DNA from 2 places in the Thermochromatium tepidum ATCC 43061 genome. Region 2 is predicted to be linked to the other one. Evidence: predicted binding sites of a transcription regulator. Region 2 holds the regulator's gene; the other holds the start of a gene.
The links. Region 2 encodes FliA, which starts transcription of late flagellar genes. Its sites were predicted from a motif close to GCTAAAGTTNNNNNNNNNNCNGCCGATA; they were not measured.
Positions count from the first base shown of each region.

Region 1 (4,047 bases), 1.1 Mb from region 2:
TGGCTATACCACCGGACTGAGCGCGATCGATTATTTCCTCACCGATCCGGTCATGGTGCCCCCAGACGCCGATCATCTGTTTGCCGAACGGCCCTGGCGGCTGGATCCGCCCGCCCTCGCCTATCGCCCCCACCCCGGCATGGGTGAGGTCGGGCCGCTGCCGGCGCGGCGGGATGGTCAGGTCACCTTTGGCACCCTGACCCGCGGCATCCGCATCAATCCGCGCGTGATCGGCGTCTGGTCCGAGATCCTAAAAAGACTCCCCGGGGCACGCCTCGTCGTCGACAGCAAATCCTTTGCCCATGAGGCCGAACAGGCACGGCTGGCCGAGCGTTTCGCCGCGCACGGCATCGAACGCGGACGTCTGGAGATCGGCTATCACAGCCCACCCTGGGACGTATTGCGCCGCATCGACATCGGACTGGATTGCTTTCCGCACAACTCGGGCACCACCCTGGTCGAGTCACTCTATCTGGGCGTGCCCTTCATCACCCTGGCCGCGCGTCCCAGCGTCGGTCGCATCGGCAGCTCCATCCTCTGCGGCCTAGGACACCCCGAATGGATTGCCCAATCGGAGTCCGAATACATCGACAAGGCCGTGGCCTTGGCCGGCGACCTCGAACGACTGGCCACCATCCGCGCCAACTTGCGCCCCGAGTTCGAGGCCAGCCCCTGGCGCGACGAGGTCGGCTTTGCCCGGCGCGTCGAACAGGCCTATCGACAAATGTGGCGTCAGTGGTGCGAGGCACAAAGGCCGCGCCCTTGTATTTTGGGAGGCGAGCAGTGAGGATTGCGGAACCTAAATCCCTGCCGTCTCTGAAAGCGAGGGCCCTTGCCATGACCCAACGCCGCTGGCCGACCCAACTGGCTGCCTACCCTTATGCCCAACCGCTGCTGATCGGCTGGCAGATCGCCGATCGCGAGCGCGATGTCTATTGGAACGACTATGAGCAGGCACTCGACGCCTATCTGGCCACACAGGACCAGGACCTGACGGATGAGGAGCGTCAACGCTGGCTCGCGCTCAGTCGCGAGGGGTTTCAGTCCCTGGCCGCCAGAGGCGACCGCCATATCGGCACCAGTCTGGCCTTGATCCGCATCCACTCCGAGCTCGGCGAGCCGCAGGCGGTGATCCAGGCCATCGAGCAGATGCTCGAGATCATGCCCTGGATGGCCGAACCCCTCCCCGATGCACTGGAGCTCCATGTCAATCGCCCCTTCTTGGCCCCACTCGCCCGCTTCGAGCAGGTCCAGATCTTGGAGGGCGAACTGGGCAACTGGATCCAGTCGGGCATCCAGGCCGCCCTGGAGGCTGCCGATCGCGCGGCCTAGGCGCGGTTGAAGATGCCTGTTGTGACCGAACACCCTCTTGCCTTCGAATCACCTCCGAACGTCCGCCACGGAAGCAGGAGGTGTGATCGGCATCACACTCGGGGCGGCAGCCCGGCTCAAGCTTTGGCCACTCTGGCCGATACCCCAGTTGGATCGAAGCGATTACACCTCGGTGCGCGCGGGTGTTCAGCCGTCAGCCGAGGGTCAACACCGACAGGAGAGCAACCATGCCAATGGTCATCAACACCAACGTGATGTCGCTGAATGCCCAGCGTAACCTCACCAAGACCCAGGGCGCCTTGGGCCAATCCATGGAACGCCTGAGTAGCGGTCTGCGCATCAACTCGGCCAAGGACGACGCCGCCGGTTCGGCGATCGCCAGCCGCCTGACCTCGCAGATCCGGGGCTTTGACCAATCGGTACGCAATGCCAACGACGGTATCTCGTTGGTACAGACCGCCGAGGGTGCACTGAGCGAATCCTCCAACATCCTGCAGCGCATGCGCGAGCTGGCGGTGCAATCGGCCAACGGCACCTTCACCTCCGGCAACCGCGCCTCGCTCAACGCCGAATCCCAGCAGCTCATCAAAGAACTCAATCGCATCGCCGAAACCACCAACTTCAATGGGCTCAATCTGCTCGATGGCTCGGCGAGCGAGGTCAAGCTGCACGTCGGCGCCGACGCCAATCAGACCATCTCGGTCAACATCGGCAAGCTCGATGCCGCCAATCTAGGGATCGAAAAGACCGCCGGCGTCGGCTCCTTTACCCGCACCGCCACCGGGTCAAACGCCGCCACCGCCGTTGGCAACCTCACCCAGCTCGGCACCGGTGACCTGGTGATCAACGGCATCGCGATCCAGGGCGCCGATGCCTCGGCCGACACCGCCTCCTCGCATGCCAAGGCCGCCAGTGCCATCTCCACGGCAGCGGCGATCAACGCCAAGAGCGCCCAGACCGGCGTCACTGCCGTCGTAGGTGAGACACGGCTGGGCGGGGCGGCCATGACCGCCTCGGCGACCAGTGGCTCCATCGCGATCAATGGGGTCTCGATCACCCTGCAGACGACGGATGATGACGCCACCACCCGCGAGGCGGTGGTGCGTGCCATCAATCTGGAGTCGGAGCGCACCGGGGTCACGGCGGTCGATACCGGCACCATCGAGGGCGGCATCACCCTGGTCGCCAAGGACGGGCGCAATATCGTGCTGGAGAACACGAGCAACCTGACCGCTGCCAGCACCGGTCTGCAATTGACGGCGGGCGCTAGCGCGGCCACGATCGCCGCCGGGACCGTCACCCTGGTGTCTGCGGGCGGCAAGGAGATCAACATCACCTCGGGCGCGACCGGCCGAGCGAGCGACGCCGGATTCGTGGAAGGCAAGTACAGCGGCACCACCGTCCAGGTCGCTTCGCACCTCAACGACTCGACCACGGCCATGGCCGCGGGCAATGTCTTCGTCAATGGCGTCTCGGTGGGGCCATCCTATGCCACCGATGATACCGCCTCATCACAAGGCAAGGAGTATAGCGCCATCGCCAAGGCGGCGGCCTTCAACGCCGTGGCCGACCAGACCGGGGTGCGGGCGGTCGTCAATCAGAACATCGCCAAGAACACGGCAGCCCAGACCGCCAGTGCCGGCCAGGACGTGTCTGGTAGCATCAATGGGGTTGCCATCACGGCCTTTAGCACTTCGGGTGACACGAGTGCCGACCGTCAGGCACTGCTGCGTGCCGTCAATGCCATCTCGGATCAGACCGGGGTGCGCGCGGTCGATACCGGTGAAGATGGGTCAGCGTCCGGCGGCGGGGTGCAGCTCATCGCCGATGATGGACGCAACATCATCGTCAATCTTTCCAATAGCCAGTATGCGGGCTTCCAAACCGGCGCCCAGACCTTCGTCGGCGAGTTCACCCTGGTCTCGGACAAGGAGATCGTCATCAGCCGTGGCAAGAATGGCGATATGACCAACGCTGGGTTGCTGGTGGGCGAGTACGGCGGTGGCGAGGATGGCATGGCGATCTCCAATGTCGATATCTCCACCGTGGAGGGTGCCAACAAGGCGATCGTGGCCATCGACAACGCCCTGGAGCGCATCAACAACGTCCGCTCCGACCTGGGCGCGGTCAACAACCGGCTTGACTTCACCATCAACAACCTGATGAGCATCTCGCAGAACGCCTCGGCCTCGCGGTCGCGGATCGAGGATGCCGACTTTGCCGCCGAAACCTCGAGGCTCTCGCGCTCGCAGGTCTTGATGCAGGCCAGCCAGGCGATGCTGGCCCAGGCCAACTCGCAACCTCAGCAGGTCCTGTCGCTCCTGCGCTAAACTCAGGGTGAGATAAACTGCGGGCGTGGCCTCGAACGAGGCCCGCCCGTGCGAATCAGGAGACTAGAGCGATGGCCAGTGATTCCTTGAGTGTCAGCGGACTGACACCACTCACTCAACCTACTGGGTCAACCAGCCCGCGAACACACACAAGCCCTGAGACACAACCCAATGGCCTGACAACAGGCCCCAAGGGTCGCACCGATACCCAGCAGGGTGTGTCTGCGCACCCGCCGAACCGCAGCGAGTCCGGTCGGCTGGGTCAGGCCGATGAGGCCAAGAACGAGCTCAACCCCAAAAGCGAGCTCAACCAGGGTGTCGCCGCGACCGACACCGAAAAGGTCGAAAAGCTGGCCGAGGCCGTCGATAAAATCAACGAAATGAT
Region 1 covers NZ_CP039268.1:1,270,845-1,274,891, reverse strand. Annotated here, with positions in the region: gene E6P07_RS05850 (O-linked N-acetylglucosamine transferase family protein) at 1-787, shown strand, start outside; gene E6P07_RS05845 (hypothetical protein) at 838-1,332, shown strand; gene E6P07_RS05840 (flagellin N-terminal helical domain-containing protein) at 1,560-3,662, shown strand; gene E6P07_RS05835 (flagellar protein FlaG) at 3,881-4,047, shown strand, end outside.
Region 1: the regulator FliA is predicted to act here: its motif matches at 1,447-1,474, upstream of E6P07_RS05840 (flagellin N-terminal helical domain-containing protein).

Region 2 (4,047 bases):
CGCACCGGATGGATCTGAGTCGGCCGGCGTCGTCGGCGCCCGTGGCTGATCGGTGGGCGCCGCGGGCTGTCCCGAAAGGGCGTCGAGCAGCGCCTCGAACTCGGCCTCGGTGATCTCGTCGGTCGGCTCCGGCCTGGATTCAGCCTCGCTGGGTGGCGCCGGCATCGGATCTGGGACGGCGACCGGTCTTGGTTCGGGTACAGGCCTTGGCGTGGGCGCCCCGGCCGCGTCAGGGACAGCCAGCGCCGCCAGATCCGCAATCAGTGCGGGCGGGGCCGACTCGGGCTCACGCCCAGACTTGAGATCACCGAACATGACGTTGAGCACGTCGAGCACGCGCAGGACCGCATCCATGAGGGCCGGATCGATCCGGCGTTCGCCGTTGCGCAACAGATTAAAGACGTCCTCGGCATGATGACAGACCACGACCAGTGCGTTGAGATTGAGGAAGCCCGCACCACCCTTGATAGTATGGAAACTGCGAAAGACTGCATTGAGCAGGTCGCGATCGTCGGGATTTTGCTCCAGTTCGATCAGTTGCTCGTTGAGCGCCTCCAGCAGTTCACCGGCCTCGACCAGAAAGTCCTGGAGGATTTCATCGTTCGGATCTATGGCCATGTGAGATCACTCTAGGGTTCGGTGGGCTAGAAACCCAGGCTGGAGAGCAAGGCATCCACGTCGTCCTGGCTGCTGACAACATCGGCGACCATGTCCTGGGTATTGGGCACGATCGGACCATGGCCGCGCGAGTCCATCGAGTCACCCCCTTCTGCGACGACGGCCTTGTCCACCCTGGGCAGATCCATGCGCGCGCTTGACAGCCGGATGAGTCCGACCAGATTCTCCTCGACCTCCTGCACCAACCGGATGACGCGACGGATGATCTGCCCCGTGAGATCCTGGTAGTCCTGCGCCATCAGGATCTCGGACATCAGCGACTTGAGCCGCTCGGTCTCCTGACCCGTCTGGATCAGGAAGTCATCGAGCTCGCGGGCCAGCTCGCGGAACTCGTCGACCGACAGCTCGCGATGGCGAAATCGGTTCCACTGTTCGCGTAAAACCCCCGAACGCCCGTGGAGCGATTCGGCGATGGGCATGGACTCGTCAAGCGCATTGAGTGTGCGATGAGTCGCCTGTTCAGTCATGGAGACGACGTAGTTCAGGCGCTCCTTGGCGTCCGGGATCTCGTCGCGGCTCAGTTCGATCAGACGCGCGTCACCACGGAAGCTTTTGAGGGCCTCGTGGAGTTCGCGCGTAAGCTTGCCGAGCTCCTCGAAGAGCTCGCGCTCGTAGGGCAGACGCAGCTGCCGGATGATGTCATCGGCCTCCGAGCGCTGCCCCTTCTCCAGGCACTCGACCAGTTGCCGCGCCAGATCCAAATGGAGATTCAAGCGTTCTTCATCGGTATCCATCGACTCATCCCTGTGCCTCGATGCGTTCGAAGATCTTGTCGATCTTTTCCTTCAGGGTCTCAGCTGTAAAGGGTTTGACGATATAACCGTTGACACCGGCCTGGGCGGCCTCGACGATCTGGTCGCGCTTGGCCTCAGCCGTGACCATGAGCACGGGCAGCGACTTGAGCATGGGATCGGCGCGCACGGCCTTGAGCAGCGCGATGCCTTCCATGTTGGGCATGTTCCAGTCGGTGATCAGAAAATCAAAGCCACCCCCCTTGAGCATCGGCAAGGCGGTGCTGCCATCGTCGGCCTCTGCCGTGTTGTTGAAACCCAGATCGCGCAACAGGTTCTTGATGATGCGTCTCATGGTGGAGAAATCGTCCACGATGAGGATTTTCATGCCTTTGTCCATGCCATGCTCCACATGGAATCTGTGTTGGTTTGAGAATTCAGGCGTCCGGTCGCCCTACTTGGATCCAGTCGCTCAAACGGCCCCGCAGACGATGCAGGGCCTGACTGCGAATCTGGCTCACGCGCGATTCGGTGACGTCGAGGATAGCGCCGATCTCGCGCAGATTGAGTTCTTCGTCATAATAGAGCGCGAGTACCAAACGCTCGCGTTCCGGCAAGTCAGCCAGCGCCTCGGCCAGGGCAGCCGCGAACTCCTCACGCTCCAGCTGTTCGGTCGGCGTGGCGCCCCCACCCGGCAGCAGGCGGTCGCTGTCGGCGTCATCGCCGAACAGATCCTCCAACCCCAGGATCTGGCAACTGGCACTATCCTGCAACATGCCATGATAGTCGTCGAGTGTGACACCCAGTGCCTCGGCGATCTCGCGATCATTGGCTGAGCGCCCCTCACGCGCCTCGATCTGGCGAATCGCCTCGGCGATGCGCCGGCTGTTGCGATGCACAGAGCGCGGGGTCCAGTCGGCGCGTCTCAACTCGTCGATCATGGCCCCCCGGATCCGGATACCGGCATAGGTGGCGAAGTTCGCGCCCTGCCCCGACTGGAACTGGCGCGCGGCCTCGATCAGACCAACCATGCCGGACTGTATCAGGTCCTCGACCTGAACCGAGGCCGGCAGACGCGCCATCAAATGATGCGCGATGCGCCGCACCAAGTCGACATGCTCGGACACCAGCCGCGCCGTCTCCTCACCGGCGCTCGCATATCCAGTCCGAGAGCGACTCCGGATCATCAGACGCCTTGTTGCAATAGACGCTCAACAAAGAAGCCAATGCCACCGACATCGGTCACCCCAACGCGCCCTGCATCGATCCGGCGCGCTAGATCGCTGAAGACGCGACCGGACGGACTGCCCGGATAGAGGCTGACCACCGGCTGACGTCTCTGCACCGCCAGACGCAGCTTGTCGTCCACAGGGATCATGGCGGCCGGCTCCAGCACCACGTCCGGCAAATAGTTGGCGCAGACAGACGAGAGTTTGCGCATCAAACGCTGGCCAGACTCGCTGTCGCGCAGCATATTGCAGATGATCCGAAAACGACGCACCCCGTGCTCCTGATGGAGAACCTTGATCAGCGCATAGGCGTCTGTCAAGGAGGCCGGTTCGTCACAGACCACCACGAACACCTGCTGCACGGCCTTGCAGAAACTCGTGACCGAGTCATGGACACCAGCGGCGGTGTCGACGACCAGGATGTCGAGGGGTTTATCGTAGCTGCTGAAGGCGCGGATCAACCCTAGATGTTCTGCCGGGCTCAGGTTGGCCATGGACGCGATCCCCGAGGCCGAGGGTACCAGCAGCAAGCCGTCCGGACCCTGGATCAGGACATCCTCCAGGCGCTCGACGCGCCCGGCGACCAGGTCGTGCAGGGTCTTGGTCGGGCGTAATCCTAACATCAGGTCGGCATTGGCCAGACCCAGATCGGCGTCAAAGAGCATGACGTTGCGTCCCAGCCGGGCCAGGGCCACGGACAGATTGACCGCGACATTGGTCTTGCCGACACCACCCTTGCCGCTGGAGATGGCGATACTCTGAAAAGGCCGGTTCCTAGTAGGCTGCATGCATGGATTTCCTGAAGGGGACTACGGACTCCAACACGAGGCTGTCGCGTGTCGTGACGCACTGGGGACCGAGCGTCCGTGCGGCTGGGGTCTTGGACGCTGAGGGTCTGGAAGGAGGCTCGGACTCGTCGCGCGGCGCAAACCAGTGAGCCTCGATCCCGGCGGGTGCGGATGCCGCGGCCATCTGCACCGCTGGCTGGAGTCGTGGACTCGGCTCGCCCAGCGCTAGGCGCGTCAGATGCGCCGTGTCGGCCGGATGGAAGTCTTCCTCGATGCGCTGTCCGTCGCTCTGGAAGACCAGACCCAGCTGCTGTTCCAGCAGCACTGAGAGGATCTCGCCGAACCGTTCGGCCTCGTCGATCTTGGTCAGCACCAAGGCCGAGGGCTCGCAGCCTTGAAAGGCCCGAAGCACCTGACGCAGCACACTGGCCTGATGGGTCGCCGGGATCACCAGCCAGGTCTCGACCTCGACCAGGTGACGAATCTGGGCAAAGGGCTTGTGCTCGGCCGCGTCGCGCGCCGAACGCCCGGCGGTGTCGACCAGAATGAGATGACCGCTGGCGCAGCGACCGGCCAGACCGATGAGATCGCGTTCGCTCTCCAGTAGCATGACAGGCACGC
Region 2 covers NZ_CP039268.1:2,416,445-2,420,491, forward strand. Annotated here, with positions in the region: gene E6P07_RS11130 (chemotaxis protein CheA) at 1-618, opposite strand, end outside; gene E6P07_RS11135 (protein phosphatase CheZ) at 645-1,412, opposite strand; gene cheY (chemotaxis response regulator CheY) at 1,417-1,797, opposite strand; gene E6P07_RS11145 (RNA polymerase sigma factor FliA) at 1,847-2,596, opposite strand; gene E6P07_RS11150 (MinD/ParA family protein) at 2,596-3,426, opposite strand; gene flhF (flagellar biosynthesis GTPase FlhF) at 3,413-4,047, opposite strand, start outside.